One region of the Vreelandella sp. 162(4c) genome, then DNA from elsewhere that is predicted to be linked to it. Evidence: predicted binding sites of a transcription regulator. Region 1 holds the regulator's gene; each other region holds the start of a gene.

Region 1 (10,926 bases):
TTATAGTGGCGGGCAGATAATCGTTAGCAGTATTATCCAATCCTGTGCTGGAGGGATACGTCGTGGGTCAGGAAAACAGCTGTATTATTAAGCACTTCAATCACTACTGCTCATTAAGCGATGATGAGAAGGGATTGCTCATGGCGCTAGAGGAGAGCCCAACCAATATTAAGTCGGGCACGCTACTCTGGGAGATGGGCGATGCGGCCAATGAGTTTTGCACGCTAAAAAGTGGTTGGGCCTACTCCTACCGTCACTTAGAGAATGGTGACCGACAGATTCTCGAAGTGTTTTTGCCGGGCGATATCATCGGGTTGCGCGAGTTTGCCTTCTCGCAGCGGCTTGAAAATGTGCGCATGATTGATGATGGCGTGATTTGCCATTTCCCGCATAAACGTATGCTGGAAATATTTCGCCAGTCGCTGCCTCTCACCTCGGTGATGTTTGCCATTGGCAGCCGTCAGCAGGCGCTGCTCACTGAGCGCCTCGTCACTCTGGCCAGACGCAGTGCACGTAAGAAAATGGCGCATTTTCTGTATGAAATGTATTTAAGGCTGCGCCAAACCAACCCGGATATTAGCAACCAGTTCCGCCTGCCGCTCTCACAGGAGCAGTTAGCCGATGTGCTCGGGCTAAGCCCGGTACACGTTAGCCGCACCTTTACGGCGCTTAGTGAAGACGGCCTAGTATTTCGCGACCGCCACCATGTCACCATTCCAGACTTATCCGCGCTATGCACCGAAGGTGAATTTGACGATTGCTACCTCACCGACAATGTCCGGCCACTGTTAGGCGATTCCGCCTGAGAAAACTAACCACACTTTGACCAGCCGCAGCCAGCATAGCAGGTCGGGCAGCCATCCATCATGATCAGCTCACCGCGGCACTCGGGGCAGTTACCCACTATGGCTGGGCCACTGCCTTCAGGCTTTTTTCCCTTCGTTGCCTTATCACCGCCAATCGACTCCACCGCGCCTGTTTCAATGGGTGCATCATTAGCTTCGTCTTCAGCACCGGGCTGCCAAGCGTGGCCGTGAGCCATACGATGAGCATAACGCTCTACCAGCTTTTCAACCGGCACCTGGTTGCCATCCCGATCTAGAAAACCGCGGCGATAAAGAATCTGCTGAATCGACCAGGCAATCGCCGCCACTTCCGAATCGTGGAACATTGGCTTATTCCAACGGTTCATACCACAGCGTACCAAGCCTTTGTCCCAGGCCACTTTGCGTAGATCCGCCACCGCTTGGGTGACGTAACCACCGCGGGCCGCCAGCGAAAGGCTGCGCATGGTCGCGGTGATCCACTGGTGCTCGCTGGAGAGCTGCCCTGACGGAAAAAAGAACTCCACCGGGCGCTCAATCACCACGCGCTTACTGCCAATCACGCCTTCCACTGGCATAAACGACACCAGCAAATAGACTTTTTTACGCCCTTCCGCGCCTACGTATGAAATCTTTTCAGACACGGCTTCCAAAGTGCCTTCCGGACGGGAAGGTATACGTACCGTTAGCGGATCTTCATCTTGTAGCTCAGGAACGGGAACGGCCTGCTCCTGCTGCTTGATACGGTAACCAACAATTTTTGAGGTAATTTCTACAGCCATGGTGTTCTCCACTTAGCAAAGGTGTGCGTTTTTAAACAGATGGCGCTTAACGCGGCATCACCATTTGCCGTAGGTGCCTTCTTTTAAGCCATCAAAGAGGTTGGCAGCGTTATGCTCTTCACCGTCGTAAATCACCTTCTCATCCCCGGCTAGTTCGAGGGTTTCACCGTTTTCCAGTTCAAATACGTAGGTCGTGTTTTTAAGATCATCTTCCCGCACGAGCACGCCCTGGAAAGCTTCGGGATTAAAGCGGAAAGTAGTGCAGCCTTTTAAGCGGCTTTCATAAGCCTGCAAATAGAGGTTCTGGAACTGTTCAAAGGGGAACTCGGTAGGCACATTGACCGTTTTCGAGATCGCTGAATCCACCCAGTGCTGGGCGGCGGCCTGAACGGCAACGTGCTGTTCGGGAGATATCGCATCGGCGGTGACGAAGTAGTCAGGCAGGTCGCTGTCCACCGCATCAGATGCAATAAAGTGACGGTAGGCGGCCAGTTCAAAGGAGACGACTTCGACCTGCTCTTTGGTCTTCTTGCCCGACTGAATAATATTGCGGAAATAGCGGTGCGAGAAGGAGGGTTCGATACCGTTGGAGGCATTGTTACCCATCGACAGGCTGATCGTGCCGGTCGGCGCGATCGAGCTGTGGTGGGTGAAGCGCGCACCGTGCTCGGCTAGCTGTGACACAAGCTCCGGCTCCAGCTCGGCCACTTGGGCCATGTACTGACTATAACGGGCGTGTAGGATACGCCCCGGCACTTGATCGCCCACTTCGTAGCCATCTTTGGCCAACTGAGGCCGCTCGCGCAACATTTTGGGAGTAATGGTGTGCTCCTGCTCAAGCACCGGCGCCATGCCTTTCTCTTGGGAGAGCTCCAGCGCCTGCTTCCAACCCTCTATCGCTAAGTGCCGGCTCACCTCATCAGTGAACACCAACGACTGCTTAGAACCGTAAGGGATTTTGAGCATGGTGAGCGTTGAGCCTAAGCCCAAAAAGCCCATACCGTGACGGCGCTTGGCTTCTATTTCACGCTGCTGCTGGGGCAGCGGCAAACCGGCAATCTCGACCACGTTATCGAGCATACGCGTGAAGATCGCGACCACTTTGCGGTAGCGTTCCCAATCAAAGCGCGGCTCGGCGCCGAAGGGGTCGATCACGAACTTGGTTAGGTTGACAGAACCTAGCAGGCAGGCGCCTTCTGGCGGCAAGGGTTGTTCGCCACAGGGATTCGTCGCACGGATATCTTCGCAGAACCAGTTATTGTTCATGCGGTTAACCTGGTCGATCAGGATAAAGCCAGGCTCGGCGTAGTCATAGGTGGAGGACATAATGGTGTCCCACAACTCCCGCGCTTTAATCACTTCGACAATGCGGCAGGCGACGCGGCCTTCGGCATCGACCGTGTAGCCCTCTTCAACTACCGGCCAGTCACGGTAGATCAAGTCTTCCGCTTTGACATCCTCTTTTTCACCGGGGTGCAGCGGAAAAGCCAGCGGCCAGTCAGCATTGTTCTTGACCGCTTCCATAAATTCGTCGGTGATCAGCAAGCTGAGGTTAAACTGTCGTAGGCGCCCCGCTTCGCGCTTGGCCTGAATAAACTCGCGCACATCTGGGTGGCCCACATCGAAAGTACCCATCTGAGCACCACGCCGACCACCAGCAGAGGCGACGGTGAAGCACATCTTGTCGTAGATATCCATAAACGCCAGTGGGCCGTTGGTGCCCGCGCCAGCGCCGAATACGAACGCGCCCTTATGACGCAGCGTCGAGAAGTCGTAGCCGATACCCGCCCCGGATTTCAGCGTCATACCCGCATCAACCACTGAGTCGAGGATATCGCGCATGGAGTCACGAATGGTGCGGGAGACAGTGCAGTTAATCAGGCTCACCGCAGGCTTGTAGGCCTCAGCCCCCGCGTTGGAGAGAATACGACCGGCAGGAATCGCGCCGTTTTCCAACGCCCAGCGAAATTTGGGCAACCACTCTTCCGCTTTATCTCCCTCCACCGCTGCCAGGGCACGAGCAACCCGTTCAAACGTAGCACCAACGTCCTGATCAACGGGTTGGCTATGACGATCCTTAAGACGGTATTTGGCGTCCCATATTTCCCGCGAGGGGGCCTGCATAGGGACATCGTTAGAGGTCTTCATAGCCTTGGCAGCGGTGCTCATGTCGCAAAACTCCTTCACAGCGAGGGTGAATTATAGCGCTCAAATAGGGCGATTATACGTAGCATCGAAGTGAAGTATAGACGTGACCTCCCACCATATGAGGCACTTTTTTTAATTTTTTCTACCATATATAGGAAAATCAGCGCGTTACTATTTTGCCAATCCCAAACACGATATAGACTGGGGTTTTGGGTTAAATGGCTTTGATCATGTCCGCAACTCACTTCCTGCGCTCTCCATCCCAGTATCTTTGCACGCTCACGTTTACCGTTGTGGCGATAGCGACCATGTGGATGGTCGCTACGCCCGTCGCTAACGCGACCACCTTCAATACTGACGATGTGGCCACCCACGACCATTGGCAGTCAATGACGCTCTCACTGGGGGGCGAACGCCACTATCGGGCGGTAGAAACCCACAGCTACTCGGATGCGACGCTGAGCTTGAATGCCACCTCGGGCGTTTGCGATTTACCCTGGCTGGAGATGCGCGTCACCCTTGAGCAGCAGCAGGGAGAGAGCCGTACAGTAAACCTGGTGCCCACTCGGCTGCGCATCGATGAGCGGCCCGTTATCGACACCATGGCGGAATTTATCACTGAGCGCGGCGATGACGGGTTTTATGCTCACTTTTATTTAAGTGACTTGGCATCACTGATGGCCGACATGCGCCAGGGGGAGCAGCTATTTCTCGGCTTCGACCAGGACGAGCGCGAGCCGTGGTATATGACCTTTAGCCTAAAAGGCGCCGATGCGGCGATCAACCGGATGCTCACCCAGTGTGAAGGTAGTGGCACCTAAAGGTTTGCTTAAATCAGCACCACAGGCTCAAGCGCCATTTCAACGCGGTTGCGTCCGCCATGCTTAGCGCGGTACATGGCGTCATCAGCCCGGGAGATAAGGGTTTTACAGCTGTCACCCGGCTGCCAAACGGCGACACCGATACTCACTGTAACCGTTTGCTCAACGCCCTCTATACGCAGCTCTTCTACCAGCGAGCGCAGCCGCTCAGCCAGGCCAGTGGCGGCATCAACATCGGAATGAGTCGCCAGCACAATAAACTCTTCGCCTCCCCAACGGCCCAGGTGGTCGCAGCCACGCAGCGAGCTTTCCACTAAGCGCGCCAGGGCCACCAGCACATCGTCACCCACGCTATGGCCGTGAGCATCGTTGATCTGCTTAAAGTTATCCACATCGAACAGTAGCAAGGCAAAAGCGGCCGCATAGCGCCTGGCAGCCACCAGCTCTGCATTGATCGCTTCTTCGATGCGGTAACGGTTCCACACCTTGGTTAGAGGATCGAAATGGGCTAATTGCTCAAGACGTTGGTTGGCTTCGGCAAGGGCTTTGCGTTCGTGCTCCAGGTGCATATTCAGTGAGCTAATTTCATAGGCAGAAATCGCCAGCGTCAGGTCTTCCCCCAAGTCTACCGCCGCTAAGCGCTCTACCCGCAGCCACGCTTCACTTCTGCCGACTACCTCTTCAGACCAAGCAACCGATGGAGCCAATATCACGGCCGGTTTAGGGTTGGTTGTAGGCTGCATCGCCCAATACAGCGTTTCCACCTGCTCGGGGCGAAAAAAAAATCAGCCAGGCGCGCTGGGTCGAACTCATTGGCAGCGGCACTGCTAGAGCCCCACACTGCTCGGGCATGGCTAGCGAAGCGGTTAACGTCTCTTTGCCGATTTCGCGCGTGCACCAAGGGCCGCTATGTACATGAGTTCTTTCCAGGCGCAGCACAAACTGGCTTATCGCTTCTGGAGTCGGCGTCACACCCGCTTGATAAGCGCCACCATTCACCCACAGCACCACGCCATGGGCGCGAAACAGCTTCATCCAGATAGCCGCCTGCTCATGAAGTAACTGTTGGGGACTTTGCGGCTCGCTGCGCGCTCGCGCACTGAGCACGAGGCTATCCTGAACCCGTTGTAGGTAGCGGGCTTCTTGACGCGCCCGTAGCAACAGCATGCGCTGGGTGGCCATTTGCACGAGGGTGCGAACGGCATCACGCACGGGGGGGTCAACCGAGTGCGGTGCTGGCGAATGGCAAAACACTAGACCCCATAAGCCAGTATCCCCCTGCATGGCCAAACTGAATGACCCACGCACCCCCAGGCGATTTAAATATCGCTGCCGCTCAGGGGCAGGGGCGCGTAAAAAGCTGCCGCTAAGGCTCACTCCCGAGTAGGCGGGAGTCAGCGTTTCAGGCGGCGCATCGACGTCTTCAATTAACCGAACGGGGTAATGTTGGTAACTTTTGCGTAAGGCGACAGGGAAGTCGCTTGAGGGGAAGCGCTGACCCAACAGCGAGGGCAGCTGGTTGCCCAGCGCTTCGGCAACCATTAAACCATGCCAATCACTGTCGAAATGGCACACGGTGACGCGATCATGGCCGGTGAGCTGTTGAATAGCGTTAACCAAGCAGTCGAGCAGCTCTTCCTGGTGGGTTGCGTCGGCTAAATGCATCAGCCGCTCATTGACTGTGCCAAGCAGGCGGCGCTTACCTTGGGGGTTGAGTGGCTCAATCTCGACGATGACCTTCCCACCTGCTCGGTAAGCATAGAGCTGAAAACGCATGTTGCTATGCTTGGAACGAATAAACACCAGCGGGCCGGAGAGTTTCTGCTGCCCCTGCAACTCGCGGCGCACCCGCTGGCTTAGCCGTTTTCCTAACACATAGGCAAGAGTGTGCGGCCCATTTTCAGGGCGCTCAATACCGGTCAAGCGGGTTAAGTTGGTGCTACTGGCTTGAATGCGGCGACAATCGGCATCTAAAACCAGCAGAGCTCCAAACGACTGCAACCGCGGGTGGTACATGGACACAAACGTGGCCTCGCAATCTATTCACCCTCGACCTGCTGCCTTAGCAACAACTCTACGCGACGGTTGGCAGCTCGGCCCTCCGCCGTTGCGTTCGGTTCCATGGGTTGGGTGTCGGCATAACCGACGGCCCGCATACGAGAGATATTGAATCCTTGGCGCTCTAAATGCCTCACCACAGCGATAGCCCGCGCTGATGAAAGCTCCCAATTAGAGGGGAAGCGGGCCGTTGAAATAGGCACGCTGTCGGTGTGGCCTTCTACCGAAATCTGACCGTCAAAACGGGTCAGCACATCGATAAGGCTTTCTACCACCTCTTGCCCACGGGAAGTCAGTACAGCTTGACCGCTGGGAAATAAAAGGCTGGTATCAATACGTAACGTGACCCCTTCACTCCCTTGCGAAACACTGACACCGGGGATGTCGAGCCCATCAAACTGCGGCTGAACCCCTGAATGGCGGGGCTGAATACCAGTGGCTAGAGACGCCAGCGGCAATGATGATACAGCGCTAGCCGAGCGCATGAAAGCAGTATCAGCCGCCTCACCGCCTCCCGGCGGTGTCAGTGAAAGCAGCAGCACAAAGAGCGTGATTAGCAGCGTCAGCACATCCAAATAGCTGGTTAGCCAACCCTCGTCACCATCGCCTGGCGACGGCGTCATTTCCAGTGCGTGGCGCGTATCACGGTCAAGCATCTGGCCTACCCCTTCGCCGCCGCACTAACCGACGAATCAGGCCTTGGTTTGACGCTGTTATCACGGATCTCATCGTGATAGTTAGCTACAAACGAGTTGAGGGTCTCTTCAATAAACGACGGCAGGCGGCGCTTGGTAATCAGCGAAATACCTTCCAGCACCATGTTCATGGTAATCAGCCGCTCTTCGGTGCGGCGCTCGAGTTTCACCGCAATCGGCTTAAACACCAAGTTGGCGAGTAAAATGCCGTAGAAGGTGGTGAGCAGGGCCACCGCCATGCGCGGGCCGATCACCTGCAGGTCGCCTGCGTCCATGACTTCCAGCATATTGACCAGCCCCACCAGGGTGCCGATCATGCCAAATGCGGGTGCGTAGGTGGCCATGGTACGGAATATTTGTGCCTCGGCATGCTCACGCGCTTTAAGACGGGCAATGCGCCAACGCAGCATGTCAAAAATTTCATCCTCTTTGGTGTTGGCAATGACCAGTTGGATCCCGGTACGCAAAAACGGGTTTCGGGTATGCTCCAACTCGCGCTCGACCGCACGTACATCGCCCTTAAACCAGAGTCGCGACATATCCACCAATTCGCGGATATCGTCACGCATATAGGTATTTTCGCGCCGGAATACCAAGCCCACCAACCGTACGACGCGGAGCACCTCTTTCAGCGGATAGCTGATAAAGGTTGCCGCTAGGGTACCGGTCACCACAATGGCCAAACCCGGCAAATTGATAAAACTTTCAGGGGACTCTGCGGTGAAAAACAGCACGCTCACCAACAGTAGTATGCTGGCAAATATGCCTATCAGCGTCGAAGGGTTCATCCACGGCTCCTTGCCGGTCACAAGTGAGTAAAAAGAGGTGTTATGCCGAGTCGTGTAAACGCGCGCGTAAGCGGCTGACGGCTTGGCTGTGCAGTTGTGAAACGCGTGACTCCGTGACGCCCAACACAGCCCCTACTTCCTTAAGGTTGAGTTCTTCTTGGTAGTACAGCGCCATTAGCAGCTTTTCACGCTCTGGCAGCGCTTCAATTGCCTCAATCAACGTTTGTCGTTGCTGGCCGTCTAGCAACTGCTCGAACGGTGAATTAGCCAATTCATTATTGCTAGGCTCGCCACCGTCGGCCACCAGCTCTTCAAACGGCAACAGTTGACCACTGTTGGTGTCGTTGAGGAGCTGCTGATACTCACTCAACGGCATTTCAAGGTGTTGGGCGATTTCGTTCTCTTCTGGTGCCCGTCCGAGCTGTTGCTCTAATTGACGAACGGCACTGTCAACCGCTCGCGCTGAGCGGCGCACGCTGCGGGGCAACCAGTCGCGGGTACGTAATTCATCCATCATTGCACCGCGAATACGCTGACTGGCAAACGTCGCGAACGTTGCCCCCTGGGTGGCATCGAAGCGCCCCAGCGCTTCCAGCAGCCCTACCATCCCGGCTTGAATAAGGTCGTCGAGCTCAATACTGGCTGGCAAACGGACCTGAAGCGTCAAGGCCTGACGTCGTACCAGTGGCATGTATTGCGTCAACAGCTCACTCTGTTTGATCCTGCCTTGTGCTGTGTACATCCTCTCGCCTCGCGTCTATCCAGCCTTCACTGATAGTTCACAATCATTTGCAGCCCCTGGACACGAACAGGCCGCTGCCCCGGACGTAAAGCGAAGCGAAAATGCAACGGCGCATCCGCGGCAAACCCCGCCAGGGCAGTGGTAGTCCCCCGCATGCCAGCTAACGCAACGCACTGCTCAGGATGGCACAGCCAAGCGTTTAATAACGCACCAGGGGGATATTGAAACTGCCAATGAATACGCCCGAGCTGTGCTGACTCCACATTGTTAGCAGCAGCAGGTGGGGTAGCGTTTTGGCTAGCGCTTGACCGATCACTCATCGCTACCATCAGACCTGGTATCTGGCTGCTCCAGCTACCGGGTGTCGCCTGGGCGTTTCCCGTTACCCCTGCTAGTAGACACCCTGTCAGCAGTACTGGGCTCAGTAGCAGTCTCCCTCTTAATAGCCAGCTTAGCATGCTTGGTCTCCTCGGCAGAGTGCGCTCATCGTGCAAGTACCAACAGCTCCATATTTAAGTAGTAATCAGCTGCCTCACGCAAGTTATTGAGCAACCCTTGACGCGGCAAGTGCGGCTCGTGGAGCGCCAGCAAACGGCGCGGCCCGCCACGCTCATGTAGTTGACGCAAGGTACGGAACATGGAAGCAAAGGTATCGGCATCGCTACTGATCCACAGTGCCCAACGGCTGTATTGATCGCAAAGTTGGGCTAGGTCGGCCGTTTCGGCCATGACGATATGAATATCCCAATCCTCAGGATCACCGGCCCAGCTTCGACCTAACGTCGACCACTGCCCTAATCGTGCTTTAACCTTGTTCACCTGGGCTGCACCACTACCCGGTAGTCCGACCACAATAAGCGGAATTTTGGGCCGGTGCGCTACCACCGTTGCTGGCTCTTCCACCGCTGCAGTTGTCGGCTTTAACAGAGAGCTAGGCTGTTCAGATTCCGGCACGTGTTCTGCCGCCGCAACATCAACTGTACCCTCAGCTTGCTGCTGTTGGCGCTGCAGGTTTGCCCACTTGCGTAGACCCGATGCTTGATCCTGTTCGCTCACGCCACGCCCTCTCGACTAACACTGCCCATTTGACGAATCGCATCTCGTGCCATAAAGGCGTAGACCAGTGCATCAAGCATGCCGGTATCGCGGCGGCGACGGCTGTTGCCTAATAGGTTGAGCAGATCGCCACGCAGCGTCTGCGCCTCCTCATCATCAGCAACATCGAGATGCCCGGCGACCGATGCCACACCGCTGGCCATCAATAGGCGAACTTCAGCATTTAGATCCCCGCTATCGGCCTCTTTTAACTGCTGCCACGCGCGACGCGTCAAGGCGGCCAAGCCTTCGCTTTGCAGCTGGGTTAACAGCAGTGAGAGCACCTCTGCTCCTAGCCGAGCGGGGGTAAGCCAGTAGCGGCGCGCCACTACTTTGGCGCTTTCCGGATCGCGAACTTCACCGAACCAGGCGAGTAGCGCCGTGCCGCTGGCGTCCTCGACTTCGGCGTAGGCAGTCCACAGTTGCACCGATTGGCCACGAAAACGCACGCCCACATGGTGCGTTAGCACACTGTCACTAAATAGCTGGCGGATAGATTGACGTTCGTGGTGAAAGCGTAACCGATGACTGGGGGCCACTTGGCTGACCCAGGTCAAGTGCTCGGCTTCCAGCCACGCTAGTGCATCCGGTTCAGGGAAGCGCGGTAGTAAGTGCACCGCAACGCCGCTCGATGCCGACAGAGCGGCTAAGCGTGGCTGCCACCCTGCGGCGTGGCGATGCTGCAGCCAGGGTAGCGCCAGCCAGGCACCATCCGTGTCCAGGCCAATGTCCGGCATTGCCCAGTCGCAGCCGCGCTCATTGCGCCGCGGAAACCACGCCATCCCTAAGGTGGTCTTTGCCGCTGGATAACCGGCAAGTAATGCATCCAAATGTGTTTCCTGCAAACGACTAGGCAGCGAAGCTAGGTTCCAGATCTCTTCTAATTCCGCAAACCCCGTGACGCGTTGGCGCAACCTCGCCAGTAGCGACGACAAACGACGCCCTTGGCCCAGGACATCCCGCGACCAGCGCG
Region 2 (10,926 bases), 1.2 Mb from region 1:
GATAAATTCAACATGGTTATATGTGGCGCAAACCACACTCACTACAGGCTCACCCTTAATATGCTCGATCTGTGGGATCGGTGGGCCTGCTGGTGGTGGCACCTGTGATTTTGGCGCTGGCACTTTAGGTAAAAGCTCCTGCGCTTCAAGAAACTCAAGCGCTTTATCCTGGCTAACGCCTGCTATCAAATCAAAAGCCACATCGTGCGCTGCAAAGCCTGCACTGAGAATAAAGGCTAGCTTCATCCTTTCTTTCTCGCTCAGATTAGCCATGCGCTCGTGACTAGGAAGGAAGAGCACATCGCCGCTCTCCTGCTCAGTGGCGCAGACTGTTTTGGCGCTTAGCTTTTCTGGCAAATGGCTGTAGTGGCTAATATTATGGAAGCGATAAAAACGAAAACCGTTTCGGCTAGCCCAATGCTGAAGTTCGGCCAGTCTGGGCTGTTTTTCGTGGGTAAACTGAAAGGGGATCCTCGCCTGAATCAGTAGCGTGTCTGTGAGTGACTCTTTACCATTTTCTAGCACGGCCATGGTATCGCTCAACTCATCAAGAATTAGCCAGTCAAGACTTCCCAGACCATCAATACTGTCCAGCGCTACGGTATTAATGGGCAGTTCAGCCAATGGTTTTGCGCCTAGGTGATGGCGCTTTGGGAGTTGCTCGACCGGCAGCGGTAGCAGCGTGCTGGTCATTTCCGGAGCGACACAGGCATGCAGCTTTGTTGGCTCCCCATTGCCGAGCAGAGCGTGCTGAAATAGCTGTATATACTCACTGCCTTCGTATTGCTTGGTATTCTTTATTTCGCTTGCGGGATCAAAGGCAACAATACCAAAGGCACCTGTCGCCACCATTTGATCGGCAAGGCCACTTTTGATCAGGCTGGCGCGGTTGTCGAGCACCATAATTTTACCTTTGATTTGCCAGGTAAAATCGTCAGTAAGCGTCAAACGGTTAGCCTGAAGCTCTGTGTTGCTCTGCTTAGCGCTGGGTTGTTCGGCGCTAAGCAACTGCTGCAGTGAATTATCGACCTTAAATTCAGGCTTGGTTGCGCGACTGGCTAAGCGCTGGCGGTGACGCTTCTTTTGGGTAATGGCGAAATCTTTGTTGCCAGCACGAAGCCCTACCAGGGGCGTTAACGCGGTAAGTAGCTTGTCGGTTGCTCGGTTAAGGTGGTGTTTCTCTTTGCCTACTTGCCAAGCGCGAGCCACATAGTCTTGGTAAAGCGCTTCATCATCGAAAAAGCTGATGACTGCATCCACTAACGGTTGAAGCTCTTCATCGCTAAGCAGGTGTTGGTAGGGCTCTTCGTAACAAGCGGCTGGAAAATCAAAGGCGATACCGGCATTGCCGATCATTTCGGGCATGCCACCGCGGTTGGTAATTAGCGCCGGAATCCCATTAAGCATTGCCTCTGCCAGCACACGCCCTGAGCTTTCCCACCATAAGCTCGGCGCCACCACAACACGAGCGCGGCTATAAGGGCCGCGCATATCGCTAGTGTTGGCAGTGATGATCACATTGCTTAATGAGTCACGTTGCTTACCCATTTGGCGAGTGGTTTGCCGCAGTACCGCTGGCCAGTCGGCTCGCGCCTCAACCACTTCAAGCTCAATATCGGACCTTTCGCGCTCCAGCTTTTCAGCCAACTGGACAAATACACTCGCGCCTTTTTGCCAACTAGGGTTAACAAACAGCAGACGTTTACGTTCATGCTGTTCGGCGATGAAGTTTCCTGGTGAGATAAACTTGCCCACCGGCTTGGCCGTATAACCTACCGTTTTACGATACATATCCGCCGTAGCTTGGCTATCAGTCAGTATCAAATCAACATCACGGCACCAGTTCGGTGCTTTATAGTTGCCGTTCGCCAGATAGAAGGCGACAGGAATACCGCGATCACGAGCCTCATTGGCAATTAGCATTTCTAAGGTTTGACCACCGAAATACCAAACAACATCCGGCTTAAAGGAATCCAGTAGATAAAGGTACTGGCTGTACCAAAGCCCTTCTTCATGCGCCGTAAAGTGGTCACGGTTATGGCTATAGCTCACTACCAGCTGGTGTTTAAGTGATCCGTCATCAGCTTCGATCAACTGATGCAGGTGGGTACTTAAGTTTGGAAATTGCTCTTTGAGCCGCCCCATCCCCTTGGTGTTGTCGAATACGGTCGCACCCAGTATCTGAACGTCATAGCCATGCGCAACCAATTGCATCAACATTTGACGAACGGTCATGCTGGCACCGCTTGAAGTATCCATCAAACAGAAAGGATTGGCCCAAAGGATGCGGGGCTTGCGTTTTTGAGTAGTAGATGTGGCAGTGGTTTTAACCATGAAGCGACTCACACAGAAAAGGGACAATTTACCTAGTTTACTGTTCTAGCGCGGCAAGCAAAGGCGCGAATGCGCCTATAATAAAGTAGGTGTTCTCGCGATCAGCTTTGCGCAGGAGCTGGAGCAAATAAAAACGGGGCCGATTGGCCCCGTCGTTATTTTCTAGTTCAGCATTACCAGCAAGGGTATTAGCCCAGCAGAGACAGTACAGACTGTGGGGTCTGGTTAGCCTGTGCCAGCATCGAAGTACCAGCCTGCTGGAGAATGTTAGCACGTGTCATGTTCGATACTTCCACTGCGTAATCGGCGTCTTCAATTCGCGAACGGGCCTCGGAGAGATTAGTGGAGGTGGTCGCCAAGTTATCGATTACCGAGTCGAAGCGGTTAAGCGTAGCACCCAGCTCAGCGCGGTTGGTATCGAGCCCTTGGGTTGCCTCATCAATCCCGTCAATCAGATTCTGGAATTCTTCATGCGTAGCGCCACCTGAAGCTGCAGCAGTAGCAACAAATTTGCCACCAGATACTGCCGCAACAGTACCGCCATCAGTAGCCTCTTCTAGGCCAAGTCCACTAACCGTAGCATCTACACGATTGACTTTAATTACGTCTTCACCGTCAGTATTGGACCCTACCTGAATGTTTAGCTGGCCAGTAGTACCGCCACTTGCGACGTTAAGTAGTTTAGTTCCGTTGAAATTATTGCTGTCAGCAACACGCTCAATTTCTTCTAAGCGCTCATTGATCTCGGTGACGATCGCATCACGATCTTCTTGGGCATTGGTATCGTTGGCACCCTGTACCGCCAGCTCACGGATACGCTGCAGGTTGTCGTTAATTTGGTCAAGGCCGCCTTCCATGGTTTGTACCAGGGAGATACCGTCGCTGGCGTTACGGCTAGCTTGATCCATGCCTTTGATCTGAGCAGTCATTTTGTTGGCAATGGCTTGGCCAGCAGCGTCATCAGAGGCGCTGTTGATGCGCAGGCCAGAAGAAAGACGCTCTTGCGCTTTGGCCAGCATAGACTGAGAGTTGGACAGGTTGTTCTGGCCAATCAGGGCCGTAATGTTAGTGTTGATTACAGACATGTGAGTGCTCCTCGAAGATTAACTGGCCAATTGGCCTGCTTAGCGGCGCTTGCGTCGCCGTTATATTAATTAACGGCAGGCCCATCAAATTCTTTAGAAAAAATTACGCTTTTTTATGTAATTCACTGTAACTATTTCAACTACCCTCTCAACTGCGTTCTGAACTACTTTCTTATTTGCTGTTCTGCATGTTACTCAGCATGCTGAACTGCTGGGAGAGATAGCTGCTCATGGAGTTCATTTGGGCGATCAAGCCATCCAATTGCCCAAACTGCTTGCGGTAACGCTCTGTGCTTCGCTCAATACTTGCCTCCATACGCAGCTTACGCACATCCAGGCTATCAACCCGCTGCTCAGCGCTAGTCACCGAGCTTTGAATAATGCCATCTTCTGCAGTGATGGTTTCAAGCGTTGCATTTAAGCGCCCTGCAAAGCCGCCTTCTTCGGTGTCGCCCGCAAAAAAGGCAGATAGCCCTTCAGGGTTATTGGCTACTGCATCGTCCAACTTATCTTCATCGACCTTAAGTCGTCCCTTCTCATCAATGGCAATACCTAGTTGAGAAAGCCGTGAGATATCGCCGGTTCCGAGGTTGTCGGTAATATCCCGGCGTAGGCGGTCTTCAATGGTACGCACGGTGCGGTCGCCAATTAGTTCGCCAGACGTTTCGCCTTCGCCGTTGTATGCGGTCATTCGACCAACGGTGGATTTCATTTCGTTATAGTTTTTAACGAACTCGTCAATGGCTCCTCTCAGCGACGCGTCATCACGTTCAATCACCAGCGTAACGGGGTCTCCAGAGGCCTCTGTGAGATCAAGCGTTACGCCTTGAATTGCCTCTTCAACGCGATTGGTTTTACTGGTGATAGCAATGCCATTAACATTCAGTTCAGCGTCCTGACCTGAACGCTGGGTGGCTGCATCCATGGTCAGCGATGCCAAACCTGAGAAGCCCTCCAGTGAAGCATCTTGGCCCGTCTCTTTTGAGCTCAGCGCTAAGCGGTACCCAGTGCCGTCATTCACGATAGAAGCGGTGACGCCAGACTCTTTATCCGCGTTAATTTGGTCACGGACATCCGCCAGCGTACTGCCTGCTGAAATAGTCACGTCGTAGCTTGTTTGGGTACCGCCAGCACCAAACTCAAGCGTTAGCGTCGCATCGGCTGCTGTTAGCTCTTGGTCTAGCGCTACGCTGCTGGAAGCAGCGCTGCCTGCGCGAGCCAGTTGGGTAACGGTTACTTCATAGCGCCCGGCATTAGCGGTTTCGCCTGCGGTCGCCAATACGCCATCGCCCGTCACGGTGCTTTTTTGCTGTTTAAACGTAGAAGCGTCATTCAGCGCAGCGATAGAGGTTTGCACCCTATCCATTGCTGACTCAAGGCGCCCATAGGCAGAAATCTTGGTTTGCTGAGCACTTTTCTGCTCTAGAATAGGCACAAGCTTTTGCTGTTCGGCCGCTTTTAGCTGATCCACCAAACCTGAAAGATCCAATCCAGAACCTACACCGAGTGCTGTGATCGATGCCATGGGGCTCATTCCTTATAAGAAGTAGAGAAAGGTGTCTAGGTAATCTATCGGCTGCGGAGGAACAAACTTTAGAGGTAATGCCTTTTTTAAGCTGTTTTTAAAGCATTGCAAAGAAAAATGCCCAGCACATAGTGCAGGGCATCTTGTAAGCTATTAATTTAGCTAGTTTATCTGCTTAACCTTGGTTTTGCTGTCCCAACACGGCAAACTGCTGGGTCAAATAGGCACTGGTCTGATTCATTTGCGCCACCATACCGTCCATTGCTTGAAACTGCGTGCGATAACGCTCAACGGTTTGTTCGATACGGTTTTCAGTGGTCGCAAAACGGTCTTCTAAAGAACTAACACGGCTTTCAGATGAGCTAACAGCGCTTTCAAGCCGACCACCTGTACCCACAAGGCCCTCAAGCGCTGAAGCTATTTGTCCAGCCATGCCGCCCTCTTCGCTATTGCCTGCAAAAAAACTGGCTAGCTGGTCTGGCTGAGTAGCGACAATGCTATCTAATTTATCTTCGTCAATCTCCAGCTTGCCATCCACTTGGAGTGAAATGCCAATATCGGATAACACGTTAAAGCCATCTCCGCCGACAACAGCACTGATTGTTTGGCGAATCTCTCTTTCAACAGCGCGAGTGGTGGCATCGGCATTCAGCCCTGCCGCCTGGCCCGTCTCTGGGTCAAAGGCTGTCAAAGTCGTAATGGTCTCTTTAAGTGTGTTGAAATCATCGACAAAAGCGGTGACCTGCTCGCGAATAGCTTCGTCATCCTGCTCAACGGTTACAGTGCTCGTCGCGCCAGCCTCAGCAAGGTTCAAGGTAACGCCTTGAATTGCACCTTCCACTTGATTGGTGGGGCTAACGATATCGATTCCATTGACGTTAAACGCTGCATCCTGGCCCGCTTGAACCACCTGTGCATCGGAGGTTGCGACGCCAGCGGCCAGAATGTCAGAAAAATTAGTGCTTTCAATACTCGCATCTGCGCCGGTATCTGTAGCATTAACGGAAAGCCGATATCCTTCGCCATCATTGATAATTGAGGCGTTTAAGCGGCCATCGCTCTGTTCATTAATGGCGTCACGCATATCTTCAAGAGAACTGCCGTCGGGGATAGTAATCGTGGTCAGGTTTCCATCAGCGATAGTAAAATCTAAAGACTGTTCGCCCGTCACTATACTTTCCACTGCTGTTTCCAGACGCTCCGTCACCAAGCTACTGGCAGTAGCTAACTGATTGACCTCCACTTCGTACTGGCCTGGCTGAGCCTCATTACTGCTAACAGCACCAACTGCACTGCCTTCTACATTGGTTGTCAGACTATCGAATGACGACCCATCATTGAGGGCTTGAGCAGAGCTTTGAAACTGCTCAAGCGCACTTTTAAGCTGACCGTAGGCAGATATCTGCGTTTGCTCAGACTTAATCTGCTGCGCAATGGGCTCAAGCTTTGCTTGCTCTGCCTCTTTCAACTGACCAAGCAATCCGTTGAGATCCAGCCCAGAACCGATGCCTAGTGATGCAATAGAAGCCATAGAACCAATGCCTTTTTTGAATACATGTAGCTACGCTGACTGCTCCCAATACCCTTTATCTGCGAAGCCTGCGTAACACTGTTTTTAATACAATTACCTTAAAACCTCGGCTAGGTGAAGAATAACTTAAATATTCTTCTTCTTTTTTTCGTATTAAGACGTTGTTTAAAGTAACAAGGCGTAACAGACATCACCAATTAATGAGAAAAATCACAATAATAGATTCTTCTTTTAGCTGCTCTTCCGCCCTACCCCAACGTAACGCAGCCCCGCTTCTTTAACGGCACTTGGCGTGTACAAATTACGCCCATCGATGACGACTTTTTCAGCCAGCTGATCGGCTAACCACTTGAAATCGACACTACGAAACTCTTTCCACTCGGTGCAGATCACTAGGGCATCTGCGCCTTTGACTGCCTGGATACGGTCGCCTGCTAGCATCAAGTCATCCCGCTCCCCGTAAATACGTCGGCATTCTGCTATGGCTTCGGGATCAAACGCCTGCACCTTAGCGCCCGCTTGCCAGAGTGCTTCCATTAACGTGCGGCTTGGGGCTTCACGCATATCATCCGTGTTGGGTTTAAAGGCCAAGCCCCATACTGCAATGGTCTTACCGCTTAGATTGCCTAAGTTATCTTGCAGTTTTGTGAACAGGGTCTGCTTTTGGCGTAAATTCACTGACTCGACGGCGCTGAGCAGTTCCGGTGTATAGCCTAATTGACGCGCGGCGCGCTCTAACGCCTGGACATCTTTGGGGAAGCAGGAGCCGCCGTAGCCGCAGCCAGGGTAGATGAAGTGATAGCCAATGCGGGGGTCGCTGCCAATCCCTCGGCGTACGTCTTCAACGTCAACTTCGAGGCGTTCGGCAAGATTGGCGATCTCGTTCATAAAGCTGATTTTGGTGGCGAGCATGGCGTTGGCGGCATATTTGGTCAGCTCTGCGGCCCGCACGCTCATAAACATCAGCTTTTCGTGGTTGCGGTTATAGGGGGCGTAGCACTCTTGCATATGCGCTTTTACCCGCTCGCTTTCCGTGCCAACGATAATCCGCGCGCCACGGGTAAAGTCTTCGATCGCCGCCCCCTCCTTCATAAACTCAGGGTTCGAGCACACATCGAACGCGAGCGATGCACCGCGCTGTTCGAGCACATCGCTGATAACGGCGTGGACTTTTTCCGCGGTGCCCACCGGCACGGTAGACTTATCAATCACCAGCTTATAGCTATCCATATGCTGGCCGATGGTGCGCGCCACCTCTAATACATAGCGTAGGTCGGCACTGCCATCTTCATCGGGCGGCGTTCCCACGGCGATAAACAGCAGTTCGCCATCGGCTACCGCCTGGGCAGCGTCGGTAGTAAAGCGTAAACGGCCAGCCGCCACGTTATGGGCAACGATAGTGCTTAGCCCTGGCTCGAAGATCGGCACCTCTCCGCCATTAAGCTGATCAATCCGATCAGCGTTAACATCCATACAGGTGACTTGATGACCAACATCGGCTAAACAGGCGCCTGCGACAAGGCCGACATAACCGGTTCCGAATACACTGATATGCATGACTTATTAACTCGCTAAAATACGTGGTAGCGAGCGTAGCACATTGACCTACCGTTGATGAGTTCAATAGTGGGAGATTCTCTCTAAACTATAGACCTTGGTCTAACATCGATTTTGGTTTATAATGCGCTGCAACAAGCCCGACTTGGTGCTGACCGCAGGAGAACATGCTATGACTCCGAGACTTATGACTTCAAAACCTACGCCTCCAGAACTGACGAAAGAACGCTCTACTCCATCGTCTTATGGGTCATCGACCACCGCAAACGTTCAACGTAGCCTTCGCCAGTGTTTATCGATTGCCGCTGAGCTGCTGTACGATCATGGTCATGTACTTGAAACCATTACCCTTCCCCAGCGCGGCTTAGCCCGCCGCGAGTTGTCGGCACTTAGTTCTGCCACGCCCACCTGGGCAACCTGCCAACAGGTGATGGAAGACAGTGAGGCAGCAACCTTTAATGAGTATGGCCGTTTTGTATTAACCTGCCTTGGCCGCGAATTGATGTTTGATATGTTTGGCCAAGGGGCCGCTGACTGCGCCTAATCCCTCTGCCACCAAACATTGCTGCCCTAAACAGCTGATCAAAAAAAACGCCCATAAGCGAAAGCTTTGGGCGTTTTTTGCTTGGTCTTATGTTCTTCAGGCTCATTTTTAAAGCCTGACCCTATAAGACCTAGTTCTATGTAGCTTAGCGCAGGCCGAGCATTGACAGAATGAACAGCACAACCACGATAAGGCCAATAATGTAGATAATATTACGCATAGGGCACTCCTTGCTTATTGCGTTTTAGGGAAATCAAAGGCTTGCTTACCCATTAGCCAACACCTCCAGCCTAGCAGGCTTTTTCTGCTTTTGCGTAATATGGCTTCATTTTCGCCCCCGGACACGCCCTACCTGCTTGATCTCTTCAAGTGAGATAGGGTGCTCATGCTTGAAGAGCTCGGCAATTTCGCGTGTGGCACCCAGCGCTGTGGCAATGAGCACTAGGCCATCGAGAGTTATTTGCCCACTGGATTCGAATCGTTTAATGGTGGACTCAGAAATACCCGCCATCTGCGCCAAGGTTTTACGGGAAAGGTTCTGCGCCAGTCGCGCTTCTCGTGCATTGGCACCGACCTGCTGGGACAGTTCACCAGGGGCAAGTAGAGAGTGAGTCAGGGCCATGGAAACCTCTAAATAATGGCTCATTTATAATCCATTATACACTAAAAATGGCTATAAAAGACCACATGTGATCTTTTAAGACACAGACACATAGTTCCAGGCTCAGAAAGTACTACCTGGCCTTACTTCTAGCGGTTATCTGCTGTGGAACCTCTGCTACTTCTAAACCTCGAACCGTTGCCACTTATACCGAAGGTGTTGCGATGCGCGCTACTGCTTTGCTTGTTTCGTTTGCTGTTACTTCGTTGTTACCCACCGCCTATGCAGCCGCTAATGAACCTTCTGCAAACACACTCCAGACGCTAGACCGGCAAACCCGCCAGCTAAACCGCGTGCACAGCGTGGTAGTGGCCTATGACGGTGAGATTATCCACGAGCTTCACCAAGGTGGGCCGGGGGTGGCGTCGCCTACCAATATTAAATCGCTGTCCAAAACGGTGCTGGCTGCCATTACGGGTGCAGCGATTGAAACGGACATCATTGAATCCGCTGAGCAACCTATGGTGGCGCTGTTTGGCGAGCATCTACCGCGCGGTATTGATCCGCAAGTTGGGGATATCACCGTGGCGCATCTGCTCGCCCAGCAGGCTGGGCTTGAGCGCACTTCTGGCAGCAACTATGGCGCCTGGGTGGCCAGCGCCAACTGGGTGAACGATGCGATGACGCGCCCATTCGTGGATGAGCCGGGTGGGCAGATGCTCTATTCCACCGGCACCAGCCATCTACTTTCCGCCGCACTCACCCACGCCAGCGGCGAGACGACCCATTCCCTTGCCCAGCGCCTATTGGGTGATCCGCTTAATATCACCATTCGCCCCTGGCTACGCGACCCCCAAGGGATCTACTTTGGCGGCAATGATATGCAGCTCTCGCCACGAGCACTCATTGAGGTAGGCGAGCTGTATCGTAATGATGGCGTCGTAGTGAATGAAGCAGGAGGCGAGCAGCGCATTCTGCCGGAGGGTTGGGTGGAAGAATCATGGCAGCCGCGCGGTACATCGCGCTGGACTGGCGACGGATACGGCTATGGTTGGTTTATTACGCAGTTGGCAGGCGAAGACGTGTACTACGGGCGTGGCTATGGCGGTCAGGCGCTTTACGTTATTCCAGAACGTGAGATGACTGTAGTGATCACCTCAGACCCTAACCCACCCTCGCCGGGCGGGCAGTTCCAGCAGCGGTTAAACAGGCTGGTAGAAGGTTTGTTAGCTGAAAATGACGAGTAGCACAGCCAGGTCGCGGGTGCGCTTACTCGCCTTTATGGCCTAGGCTCATCAAGTAGAGCGCGGCGGCCAGCGCCAGCACTGAAAGCGCTAAGTAGATGGCTTCCAGGGGCGTGGCAAAACGGATATCCACCACGGCGCGGAAAAACTCAATGATCACCGCTAGAATCACCACCCGGGCGATTTTATCTTTCAGTTGGTCTAATGAAGCGACGTTAAACGGGTGGCGCAGATTACTCGCTTCGGCTTGGTCAATACGGGAGACAAACAGTCGGTAAACACCTAAGCCGAAAATCAGCAATACGATGGCAATCAGATAGATGTCCACCGCAATGATGATATCGGGCACCAGGCTGTCGTGAATGTCCTGGGTGCCACCCAATAGGTAGTAACCCATCACGTCGGCGACTACCTTGAAAATATCCACGGTACCGACGATAAACAGCATCAATGAACCCAATAAGCTGGGCACGACCGCCAGCATGACCAAAAAGCGCGAATTCCA
Region 3 (10,926 bases), 2.5 Mb from region 1:
CAATAATGGCGGTGAGGTCAATTAGCCCCTGCTCACCAAACGCAGCTAGGGCGTTTTGATAGTCGTTGTCACTCACCGCTTGCTGGCTGACCAGTGTTAGTGCTTCGGCCCAGGCGAGTGCGGCGCGCTCTTGTGTGCTGAAGCAGGGGGCTTCACGCCAAGCAGGCAATACGTCTAAGCGAACCTGGTGTTCGCCATCGTCTCTGGCCTCTTGCGAATGCATGTGCTGACAAAAGCAGCAGTGATTAATTTGCGAAACACGTAGGTTGACCAAGTGGATTATCGAGCGATCAACCGTTGAGTCTGGGGCAACGTCGCCTAGTGCCGTCAGGTGCTTAGCTAGGCGGGGGCAAAGGCGATATACAGACTGTTGAGAGATACGAGTAGACATGTGGGTGACCTCGGTGAGTAAGTTGAGAGCTCAGCTTAACGTCGAGGTTTTTTTACGCCTTGTAAATTTGCGACAGTTTGCGCTTGCGATAGGCGGCGGGCGTTTCATAGGCGAGTGATTGGAAGGCATGGGTGAAGTGAGCTTGGTCATAGTAGCCGCATTGCAGGGCTATTTCCGTTAGGGGCAGCGTGGTTGCAAGCAGTCCATGGCGGGCTCGGTTCAGCCGGGCATAGGCCACTAATTGGCCTGGGGTAACGCCCACCTCGCGTTTTAATTTGCGCTCCAGGGTACGTCGAGTAAACCCTAGCGTGGCGCCTAACTGTTGGGGCGGAAGCTGAAGTGCTCCAATGGCTTGAACAATCTTAGTGATACGGCTATTGGCGGGTGGCTGGCTTTCTAGTCGATGTAACAACCATGTTTCCAGCAGGCGTAAACCCTGTTGCGAGTCCGACTGGTAGAGGCGCTCTACCACAGGTATTAATCCTTGCAATCCTAATGGTTCAAGCTCGTTATCCAAGCGGTAGTGTGTATCTGTGAATGCTTCGGGTAGTAAGCCCAGCAAGCTGTGGGCACCTGCCGCTTTAAAGCGAATGCCCAAACAGGGTGTGGTTGTGTCGAGTGTTTCTATTAACGTTCGCCTGTTGAAACAGAGCGTGATGAGGGGGCGGGAGCTGGAGAGTTTAATGCTAAGACTAGCCCCTGCATCGGGGTAGAACTTTTCGGTTCTGGGTTCAGTGAGGTGACCTGGAGTTCCCATTGACCAAAAGCATTGAACCCAAGGCGTTAATCGCCTATCAGGCAGGCGATGCCGGAAGTTTAGATAGTCAGTGTCGCTTGGTAGAATGAGGTCACTCATGGCGTCAGTCAGCGATAGGTTTTACCAATAGTAGCTCTTATTGCCTCAATCAAGCAGTTTTTGGGAGCAGGCCCGCCGCCACACGCTAGGCGGCGTATTTTCCTGGCGAGCCCAGTTGCGCCTTAGCTGCCGCTCATCCCCGAATCCGGATGCTTCGGCGATACGCGCTAGCGTCCATGTCGTTTCGGTCATTAACGCTTTGGCTCGCTGCAGGCGCAACCCCATAATGTAGTCGCCCACCAGCATGCCGGTGAGGCTTTTGAATTGGCGCCGGAAATGACGCTCGCTCATGGCTGCCTGAGCCGCCAATGTCTCGATACGCCAGGTTTGCGAAGGGGCGGCACATATTGCATCTTGAACGCGATGCAGCCGTTCATCCACATGATTGCGGCCCTCAAGCCAGGCACCCAACTGAGGCTCCTGACCACTGCGGCGAAGATACAGCACCATCTCTCGCGCTACCGCCAAGGCCAGTGAATGGCCACAAGCACGGGTAAGCCAGTACAGCATGGTATCAATGCCGGTCGAAATCCCCGCGCTGGTTAAATAGCGCCCGTCCTCGGTAAAAATACAATCACTTTGTACCTTTGCTTGTGGGGCTTTGGCTTGTAACTGCTCGATTAGCGCGTGGTGGGTGGTACAGCGTCTTCCCTTTAACAGGCCCGCGTCTGCCAGTAATAGCGTGCCCGAGCAAACGGTCATCAGCGTATCTGCATAGTGGGCATTCGCTTTGAGCCAAGCAACACACTCTTGCTGCGCTAATGGCTCAAGGCTATTGCGGTACTGACCAGGAATAAGCAGTAAATCTTGAGTAGGAAGCTGTTCAGGCAAGGGATCGATGCCGCTAAGGGTCAGCGGCCCTAGCCACTGCATGGCCGCTTTGGGGCCGAGATAGCGCACCTGAATGTCTATCGAAAGCCGGTCAGCACACTGTAAGACCTGAAGTGGGCCAACCAAATCAAGTGGCACTTGGCCGGGCATCATCAGTACCGCCACCCGCAAGGTGGTGGCTCTTGTGGATGGCGGTTGGCTATTGTGTTGCTCTTCACTCACGGGGGTTTTGCCATTCGTTGATCATGTCTTGTGTGCTGATAATACGCGCAAAGCGGTCTTCAAGTACCAGTTCGGTGCGCGCCTTAATATCATCTGCTGACCAGGTGATGCCGTGGCGTGTCATGGGGAACGTTAGGGTAGCATCGCTGATAAAGTCGACGCTAAACCCTAAATCCGACGCCACCCGTGCGGTGGTTTCGCAGCATTGCTCGGTACGAATACCGCTAATCGCCAGCCGTTCAATGCCTCGCTCCCGTAACCAGCTTTCTAGTGAGGTATCGCTGAACGCGTTATGCGCACGTTTATGAAAGGTTACCGTCACTTCATCGTTAAAGTCATCAAGCGGACGAATAAGGCCACCGTCAGGGTCGAAAGCCCCTTGGCTGCCAGGTGCCTCATGCAGAATGCGCACAACCGGTATATCGTTGGTCTGGGCTGCGTTCAGCACCGCACGCTGCTTGGGACGCCACGCCTGAGCCAGTGCTTCTACCCAGTAATCGCGGGCAGGGAACGAGGCTTGAACATCAATTAATAGTAATGCGGTTTTAGGCTGGGTCATGGCTAATCTCATCGTGTTGAAGTGAGGTTACAGATTAGCTGTTACGCATTCTGCCAACGATGCGTTAAGCGGTCACAAAGGGGGCAATTTCGGCCATGTGTGGCCGAAGGGTAATATCTGACAATGGCGATTATGAATGAACATCTAGGCGCCAGGCTCTCACCTCTGAAGGGATATGCTTTCGAGAGGGCGAGCATTGTCTGCTAAGTTAAACTTGCTACCTTCAACACCATGGTTGTTGACCCAGAAAAGCCGATTAACCATTTCAAGTAGGGAAAATGCTCTTCGTTTACGGCGATAAATCCCTTGGACTCGTACAGCCTCCTTGCTCTCGGGTTGCTATCGATAACGTCTAAGCGGATCGTCTCGAAACCATTATCCACGGCATGTGCAATAATGCTATCCAAGAGTCTGGAACCTATGCCTCGCCCTCGGAATCGGCTATCGACAGCAATCCCATCCATCACCAATTCTTGAGATTTTGGCTTGCGCTCGAATAAGCTGAACACCAGACATGCCCAGAGCCCTTTCAATGTTCCAAGCTTGCCTATCAGCTGTTTCATCCCGATTCCGCTCGTTAGCGAACCATTGGGCTGCTGAAACCCTGCTAGCCCAATGACCTCATCTTCAAAGATGGCAGTAAAGGAAAATTCAGGGACAAAACAGTCGGAGAGTAATTGAATGCGCTTAGCCTTGTCAGGTATTGCGCTCGCGAATTTAGCGCCGAAAGCTTCTTCATATAGCTTAGCGACAGGCCCAGCCTTCTCAAGGTTAAAGCCTTTCTGAATCAGAACGTTCATATACTGGCTCCTAGATTCAAAGAGAAATGACTATTGGTCACAGACGCAGTGAATTAATTTTTATTTGCAGGGATGAGGCAACTTCAGTAGTGGATGAGGAATTGCCGCGGGTCTTTGGTTCAATATCATAAAGGGGGGATGCATCGTTAGTACCTTCACTGATAATGGCATGATGAGTATCTGTACCGTAGAAGGCCATTCTTAAGTGCGCTATAGAATTTTTCCAGCAAGCTGAATGTTGTAAAGCGGCGCTTATGACGAGGTCTAAAGACCCCTCGACACACAGGTTCTACGAGTCTTCAGCCCAAGCAAGCAGGGGGATCAGATAAGGTTCGATGCTTAAAGCTGACTTGTCCTACTAGTGAAGTAATTGGTAGGAGAGATTAAACCTTCACACAGACAAAAATAGCGTTTCCAGAGGTGGCATCCCAGGGGATGATTTTTTCATAGTTGTGTTCAAACACATGAACCTCAAAGTGAGGCGCTAATAGTGCGCTTAACTCCGCAAAGCTGACGGCTACCATGGGGTGTTCGTCGTTCCATAGCTGTGTTCCTTCAGCGTTGGCTTTTTCAATGCTGAGCCTAAGCGACTGCTTTTCACCTTGGCCACTGTAGTGCCATCCCGAGCGGAACGTGAATAAATCGCTTTCTTGTTGGGCGCTGTGTTTAACAGATAAAGCGTTATCGATTTTGTCTTTATCGACTGCGTTAAAACAGAAAATACCACCAGACTTGAGGGCACAATGAGCACTGGATATACACGCTTTTAGCTTTTCAATCCCATCGTTGTAGTGGATTGAGTATAAAAAGCAGGTGATTAAGTCTTGAGGCTCGTTGGCCTTGAAGTCACTCATGTCTTGCAACGTGAAGTGTGCTTCTGAGCAACGCGTGGTGGCAATATCCAGCATGGGTTGATTAATATCAAGCCCGCTACTGGCGTATCCAAAATCAATAAAATGGCGCACGTGTGGGCCGGTGCCACAGGCTAAATCTAGGTGTGTCGTTCCGCCGTTACCGAAAATCTGATGCAGCCTGCGAATGGCGTGGCTTTGCGCTTGATAGTCGATATCCACGCACATCAAATCGTAGTAGCCAGAAAGGTCGGTATAGAGGGCATTGACGGACATAGTGACCTAATAGTGGCTACTGAAATAGGGTGGGTGGCGCATAGTAAACGAGCGAGTAGGGTTTGAGAAGCAGGCACAGCTTGGAGTTTAACGATTACGCAAATACATCTTGCAGCCCTAAAGAAACTCTGACGATGACCGATATATACCTAAGACCATCGAGATTTCTCTGGTCGTTGCTAAATGCCGAGAGTGCCCGTTATGCCGAAAATGCTGATCTTTATCATCACCTTGCTTCTCATTCTGTCTAACCAAGCGCAGGCAAACTCGAGTGCGGCAGAGGCGGCGGCGTTGGCGTGGCTAGAAGCCATCGATAGTGGTCAGTATGAGCAGGCATGGGAATCGTCATCTTCACTACTAAAAAAGCCGCTTTCACCGCACATGTTAGAACGGACGATTGGTGCAGCGCGTCGTGACTTTGGTGCGGTTCAGTCGCGTCGGCGAGTAAGCGTTGTCCGCGAAACCTCTATGCCTGGGGCTCCAAGAGATGACTACGCGGTTTTGACGTTCCAAACACGTTTTGAAAACAGATCATCGCAGATTACGGAAACCATCACTCCTCACTTGGAAGAGGGCACGTGGAAAGTTAGTGGTTATTACTTGAACTAACCGACTCCTCAAAAATATTGCAACCACCTCTGGTTTGCAGCATCGCCTTGGTTCAGGCTCCTTTTTCCCTCGAATCCTGCCATCACGTTGTTCATGACGAAGCTCAATTTGGCTGCTACGTTGAGTAGATAGCCTTGTGTATGTTGCTATGGATAGGCTGCAGATTCAGACGGGAATGTTCAAGGCGTTGAATGCGAGGAGTGGGTATGCAAACCCTTTCTCTCAAACCGCACTGGCTCTGGTTGATGGTTGCCGGTTTGCTAATGGCTACTATGTCGTTTACATGGCAGGCCATGGCACAAAGCGCTTCACCAAGCGTTCTGGTGCTTAATATTGAAGGCGCCATCGGCCCGGCTACCAAGGACTACTTTGAGCGTGGGCTGGATAAAGCCCGCGAGCAGGGCAGTGAGGTGGTGATCGTCGAGCTCGATACCCCCGGCGGGTTGGTCGACACCACCCGCGACATGATTCGCGAGATGCTCAACGCTGACATTCCCGTGGTGATGTACGTTTTCCCCAGTGGTGCGCGAGCGGCAAGCGCGGGCACCTATCTACTTTACGGTAGCCACGTGGCTGCCATGGCCCCCTCGACGCATCTCGGCTCGGCCACGCCGGTACAGATGGGCGGTGGGCTGCTCGGCAGCGATGAAGACGAAGAAGATAATTCGGCTGAGGAGTCGGATGGCGAGGGCAGCGCCATGGAACGCAAGGTGATGGAAGATGCGGTGAGCTTTATTCGCAGCCTAGCGGAACGCCATGATCGCAATGCCGATTGGGCTGAAGAGGCCGTGCGCAATGCGGTCAATTTCACTGCCAGCGAGGCGCTGGAGCAGAACGTCATCAATGTGGTGGCGCGCGATCTTGACGATCTCCTTGAGCAGATTGACGGCATGAGCGTGGTCATGGAAAGTGGCGATGCTACGCTTGAGACCGCAGGCCTCACCATTGAACGCTTCGACCCTGATTGGCGCACCCAGGTGCTATCGCTGATCACTAATCCCAACATAGCCTTCTTCTTGATGGTCATCGGCTTTTACGGGCTGGTTTTCGAGCTGGCCAATCCCGGCAGCCTGTTCCCCGGCACCATTGGCTTGATTTGCTTGCTGCTCGCCCTGTTTGCGTTTCAGGTGCTGCCGATTAACTACGCCGGGCTTGCGCTGATGGTGGTCGGGCTGGCGTTGATGGTGGGTGAGGCATTTATGCCTAGCTTCGGCGTGCTGGGGGTTGGCGGCATCATTGCCTTTGTACTTGGCTCGGTAATGCTGATGGACGCGGAGCATCTTGCCATTTCGCTACCTCTAATCGGTGGTGTGGCATTGATGTCCGGGGGGCTAATGCTATGGACGTTAACACGCTTTGCAACGCTGCGCCGTCGTCCGGCACACACTGGCGCGGAGCAGTTAATCGGCGCAGATGCGGTTGCACTGGATGATTTTGAGACCAGCGGCCATGTAAGGCTGCATGGCGAGCGCTGGAACGCAGTAAGCGATGTGCCAGTCAAACGAGGTGAGAAGCTTGTGGTGGTGCGCCTTGATGGCTTGACGGTATATGTGACGCCCCGCTAGTGCCCACTTTCTGACATAACCGACCCACAGCTAAACGAGGTGTCCAATGATTATTTCGTATTTAGTTCCTGTCGTGCTGGTGGTGATGTTGATCGCTGCCTCTATTCGCATACTGCCAGAATATAAACGCGGCGTAGTGTTCTTTCTGGGGCGTTATCAGATAGTGAAAGGGCCTGGGCTAGTCATTGTGATCCCCGCCATTCAGAAGATGGAGGTGGTGGATCTGCGCGTCATTACCATGGATGTGCCGGAACAGGACGTAATCTCTCAGGATAACGTCACCGTTAAAGTTAATGCGGTGCTTTATTTCCGCGTCGTCGATCCAGAAAAGGCAATCATTCAAGTCGAGAATTTTACCCAGGCGACCAGTCAACTGGCGCAGACCACTTTGCGCTCCGTGCTGGGTAAGCATGATCTGGATGAGATGCTTTCCGAGCGCGATAAGCTCAACGACGATATCCAGGAAATCATCGATACCCAAACCGAAGCGTGGGGTATCAAGGTCGCCAATGTTGAAATTAAGCATGTAGATTTGGATGAGAGCATGATTCGCGCCATTGCGCGCCAGGCAGAGGCGGAGCGTGAGCGTCGCGCTAAGGTGATTCACGCTGAAGGGGAACTGCAAGCATCCAAGAAACTGGTCGAGGCGGCCAATGTCATGCAGGAAAACTCTGCTGCGCTGCAACTGCGCTACCTGCAAACCATGAGCGACATGAGCAACAAGAATGCCTCGACAATCGTTTTCCCGCTGCCCATGGACATCATGGAAGCGTTCAAGGATATGAAAGCCAAGCATACGGCAGCGACGCCTGGTAAGGCGCAGGATGACGCCTAGGCTCACAGCTCTTCCCACTGCCTGTGGTACGGTTTGGCAGCAACTGGCAGTGGGCTCCCTGAATACATTTTTTGTTTCATGGGATATGCTTCGAAGCCTCTGATCCAAGGATCCCGGTGATGCCATGTCCCTGATTGCCACTACCCCTGAACCGCCTTACTACGCCGTTATTTTCACTTCACTACGCATCGAGGTCGATAACGGCTATGATGCAATGGCCGCAAGAATGGTTGAGCTTGCAGCACAGCAGCCGGGGTTTTTAGGGGTGGAGTCTGCCCGCAATGAGGTGGGTGTAACAGTTTCTTACTGGGCCGATTTGGCATCTATTAAAGCGTGGAAAGCCCATGCTGAGCATCAAGAAGCTCAGCGGCTAGGCCATCAGCAGTGGTACCAGCACTTCAAAACCCGTATCGCCAAAGTCGAGCGAGATTACGGTATTTAGCTGGTTGCCACCGATTCACGGCTTACACCACCAGCAACAGCAACAAGGGTATCAATACCAGTTCAATAGGAATGGGCAGAAGAATAGTCTCCAGAAAGGAGAGGGTGGCGAGTAGACACAGCATATTCTTCGAGCGGTTAATGCGCTCAAACCACTACTTAGTGCATTTGGATGTTATGGCCATGCAGGTCTCTACACTTCGGGATTAATGCGGCGATAGACAGCCGCTAATAGGCTGTAAAGGCCAAACGCAAAAAGTCCCAGCGCGACAAAACCAAGCAACCACTGACCGAAGGGCTGGCTTCGCAGGGTGCTAAACACCTCGCTCATACCGCCTGCTTGATTGGGATTGATTTGATAAGCGGCGATGATAAAAAAGCTACCCACGATCACAAACACAGCACCACGAATCACTAAGCCGAAACGGCAAATAGGGTAGGCCCATTGTTGCGTTTGTGGTGGCATAGCGAAGTGTTTGTCGAATTTGGCCTTGTAGCCTTTAAGCGCGTGGGCCATACCTACCCCTATCATGATTAGGCCAACCCCAGCGACCAGCCAGCGCCCGAAAGGCTGCTGCATCAGCCAGCCCGCGACACCTTGCGAACCGCCACCAGAATCACCTGAAGAGCCCGCAAATTGAAAGATGAGCGTGGCGGCAAAAAAAGACAACAACGTGTGGGTAATGGCGCTCGCCAATAAGCCCGCACGAATTGCCAGCCCCTTGGCGCCGTTGCCGTGATGGTCAGTGTCTTTAACCGCCTGGATGATTCGCCACATAGCGTAGCCCACCAAGCCGATGGCCATAATGGCTAACAAGACTTTACCGAAGGGAGCGGTGAGCAAACGTTCTAAGGCGCCACGACTGCCTTCTGTTTGGCCGCCTTGTCCAAATGCTGCCAGCGCTGCTAGGCTACCCACTAATACATACACAATGCCGCGGGAGGCATAACCCATGCGGGCATAAAGGGTAATTGCATCCCAGTGGTTGCGGTTTTTCATACTGTTGGCCATGGCGTCCTCCTGACTAATATGGCGTTGCGCATTCCTATGCAATCTAGCGTATAGAGCAGTATAGCGGCCCATACTGTGCTTGTGCTGTGCTATTGTTCAGCGTAGGAAATGAATCGCTATTTTTAACTATTGCGAGCAGAGCATGAGTACCATTTCGTCACCTATCTTCTGGCGCGATGCGCGTATGCCCTATGTGGAGCTGCGCAAGATTAGCGACGCGCGACAAGTTTGCTATGCGCCGCACAGCCATACGCATTGGTCGCTGGGGGCCATTACCGCAGGTAAAAGCACTTTTTGCTATCGCGATGCGACGCATCAGATTAGTGCGGGTGACATCGTTATGATGAACCCCTACTGGGTGCATGCCTGCAACCCCATCGAGAACCAGCCCTGGGCGTACATGATGCTCTACGTCGATACCGAGTGGCTGAGTGAATTGCGTTACCAATTGGGCCTGTTGAATACGCCGTATTGGCAAGATATCGCCACCGCCGTCATTACCCAGCCAGCGCTTTATGCCGGGTACTGCGATATGGCTGCTTGTTTGCTGGATGAACATCGCGAGATTAGCGATAAGCAAACGGCGCTAGTCGAATACTTGTCCATCATGATGCAAGTGCTTGCTCAGGAATCCCCCGCGGTATTGCCCCAAGCGCCCAGTGCGCTAGAACAGGTCGCGGCCTATTTGCGTGCCAATTGTAGCGCTGATATATCGCTAGAACGCCTATGTGAGCAGTCCGGCTATAGTGCTGGGCACCTGATTCGCGCCTTTAAACAGCACTTCGGACTAACACCCCATGCTTACCTGATTAATCAGCGCATTCAGCTGGGGCAGCAAGCGTTAAAACAAGGGCAACCTATCGTTGAGGCGGCTTTGAACGCTGGCTTTAATGACCAGCCCCACTTTCAAAGGACGTTCAAGCGGCTGGTAGCAGCGACACCCAACCAGTACCGCTACCCGCTACTCAACCAGTAAGACAATAGCGCTAGCCGCCAGGCAGATAGCGAGTGCGCGGTTAATCGTCAGTAAGATGATAGGACGATGAACATAGCGTTTCAGAAAAGCGCCTGCATATACCCAACTGGCTAGCGATAGCCAGCAAATAGGCAGATAAAGGCCGGCGAACAGCCATAGCAGATGGGGCTCATTAGCAGTGGTGTAGGCGGCAATGCCAGCGGCAGACGCCAGCCACGCCTTGGGGTTGAGCCACTGCATCATGGCACCTGTCATAAACCCTGGCGCTTTGACGCCGCCTCTCTCCTGCAAGCGCCCATCGTGCTGTAAAAGTTGATAGCTGAGATAGAGTAAAAACAGAATGCCTGCCCAGCGTAAAAACTCTTCCAGCAGCGGCAGCACATTCAGCAGGGAGTAAAGCCCCGCGCCGATGGCTAAAAATAGCGCGATAAACCCCAGCGTGGCGCCGGTTACAAAAACAAGCCCTTTAGCAATAGGGTAGTGCGTACCGCTACTCAAACAAACGATGTTGACCGGCCCCGGCGAAATAGGCGCTGCGAGGGCAAAGGCGGACATGGGTAGCAGCAAAGATAGCAGGGGTGAAGCGCTCATTGTCATTCTCCTCAGATAATGCAAGGAGAATGCAGTAGCGCTTGTGGGCGGTATTGAACAAAATTGAGATCGTTGCTTAAAGCGTTGCCCTGCTAATGCCCAAAAACCGAC

What was found. The regulator FliA, encoded in region 1, starts transcription of late flagellar genes. The targets are predictions, from matches to a motif close to CTAAAGTTNNNNNNNNNNCNGCCGATA.
Region 2: the regulator FliA is predicted to act here: its motif matches at 3,490-3,516, upstream of AC4EYZ_RS16585 (flagellin N-terminal helical domain-containing protein).
Region 3: the regulator FliA is predicted to act here: its motif matches at 4,904-4,930, upstream of AC4EYZ_RS22755 (DUF4019 domain-containing protein).

What each region holds. Positions count from the first base shown of each region.
Region 1 is NZ_CM176981.1:2,398,174-2,409,099, forward strand. Features, by position in the region: gene AC4EYZ_RS10960 (Crp/Fnr family transcriptional regulator) at 63-806, shown strand; gene AC4EYZ_RS10965 (hypothetical protein) at 812-1,606, opposite strand; gene AC4EYZ_RS10970 (adenosylcobalamin-dependent ribonucleoside-diphosphate reductase) at 1,664-3,775, opposite strand; gene AC4EYZ_RS10975 (hypothetical protein) at 3,973-4,575, shown strand; gene AC4EYZ_RS10980 (GGDEF domain-containing protein) at 4,584-5,318, opposite strand; gene AC4EYZ_RS10985 (GAF domain-containing protein) at 5,296-6,591, opposite strand; gene AC4EYZ_RS10990 (OmpA/MotB family protein) at 6,615-7,289, opposite strand; gene AC4EYZ_RS10995 (motility protein A) at 7,295-8,116, opposite strand; gene AC4EYZ_RS11000 (RNA polymerase sigma factor FliA) at 8,157-8,858, opposite strand; gene AC4EYZ_RS11005 (flagellar protein FlhE) at 8,885-9,316, opposite strand; gene AC4EYZ_RS11010 (C15 family peptidase) at 9,342-9,914, opposite strand; gene flhF (flagellar biosynthesis GTPase FlhF) at 9,911-10,926, opposite strand, start outside.
Region 2 is NZ_CM176981.1:3,607,937-3,618,862, reverse strand. Features, by position in the region: gene AC4EYZ_RS16590 (glycosyltransferase) at 1-2,334, opposite strand, end outside; gene AC4EYZ_RS16585 (flagellin N-terminal helical domain-containing protein) at 2,523-3,419, opposite strand; gene fliD (flagellar filament capping protein FliD) at 3,592-4,944, opposite strand; gene fliD (flagellar filament capping protein FliD) at 5,120-6,475, opposite strand; gene AC4EYZ_RS16570 (UDP-glucose dehydrogenase family protein) at 6,707-8,032, opposite strand; gene AC4EYZ_RS16565 (hypothetical protein) at 8,205-8,576, shown strand; gene AC4EYZ_RS16560 (helix-turn-helix domain-containing protein) at 8,902-9,222, opposite strand; gene AC4EYZ_RS16555 (serine hydrolase domain-containing protein) at 9,402-10,424, shown strand; gene AC4EYZ_RS16550 (YqhA family protein) at 10,447-10,926, opposite strand, start outside.
Region 3 is NZ_CM176981.1:4,934,037-4,944,962, forward strand. Features, by position in the region: gene AC4EYZ_RS22725 (carboxymuconolactone decarboxylase family protein) at 1-391, opposite strand, end outside; gene AC4EYZ_RS22730 (helix-turn-helix domain-containing protein) at 444-1,247, opposite strand; gene AC4EYZ_RS22735 (GlxA family transcriptional regulator) at 1,293-2,300, opposite strand; gene AC4EYZ_RS22740 (isochorismatase family protein) at 2,293-2,859, opposite strand; gene AC4EYZ_RS22745 (GNAT family N-acetyltransferase) at 3,063-3,659, opposite strand; gene AC4EYZ_RS22750 (class I SAM-dependent DNA methyltransferase) at 4,043-4,786, opposite strand; gene AC4EYZ_RS22755 (DUF4019 domain-containing protein) at 4,988-5,395, shown strand; gene AC4EYZ_RS22760 (NfeD family protein) at 5,602-6,960, shown strand; gene AC4EYZ_RS22765 (slipin family protein) at 7,007-7,795, shown strand; gene AC4EYZ_RS22770 (antibiotic biosynthesis monooxygenase family protein) at 7,920-8,237, shown strand; gene AC4EYZ_RS22775 (DUF1206 domain-containing protein) at 8,430-9,248, opposite strand; gene AC4EYZ_RS22780 (AraC family transcriptional regulator) at 9,391-10,224, shown strand; gene AC4EYZ_RS22785 (LysE family translocator) at 10,210-10,815, opposite strand; gene AC4EYZ_RS22790 (glutaminase) at 10,908-10,926, opposite strand, start outside.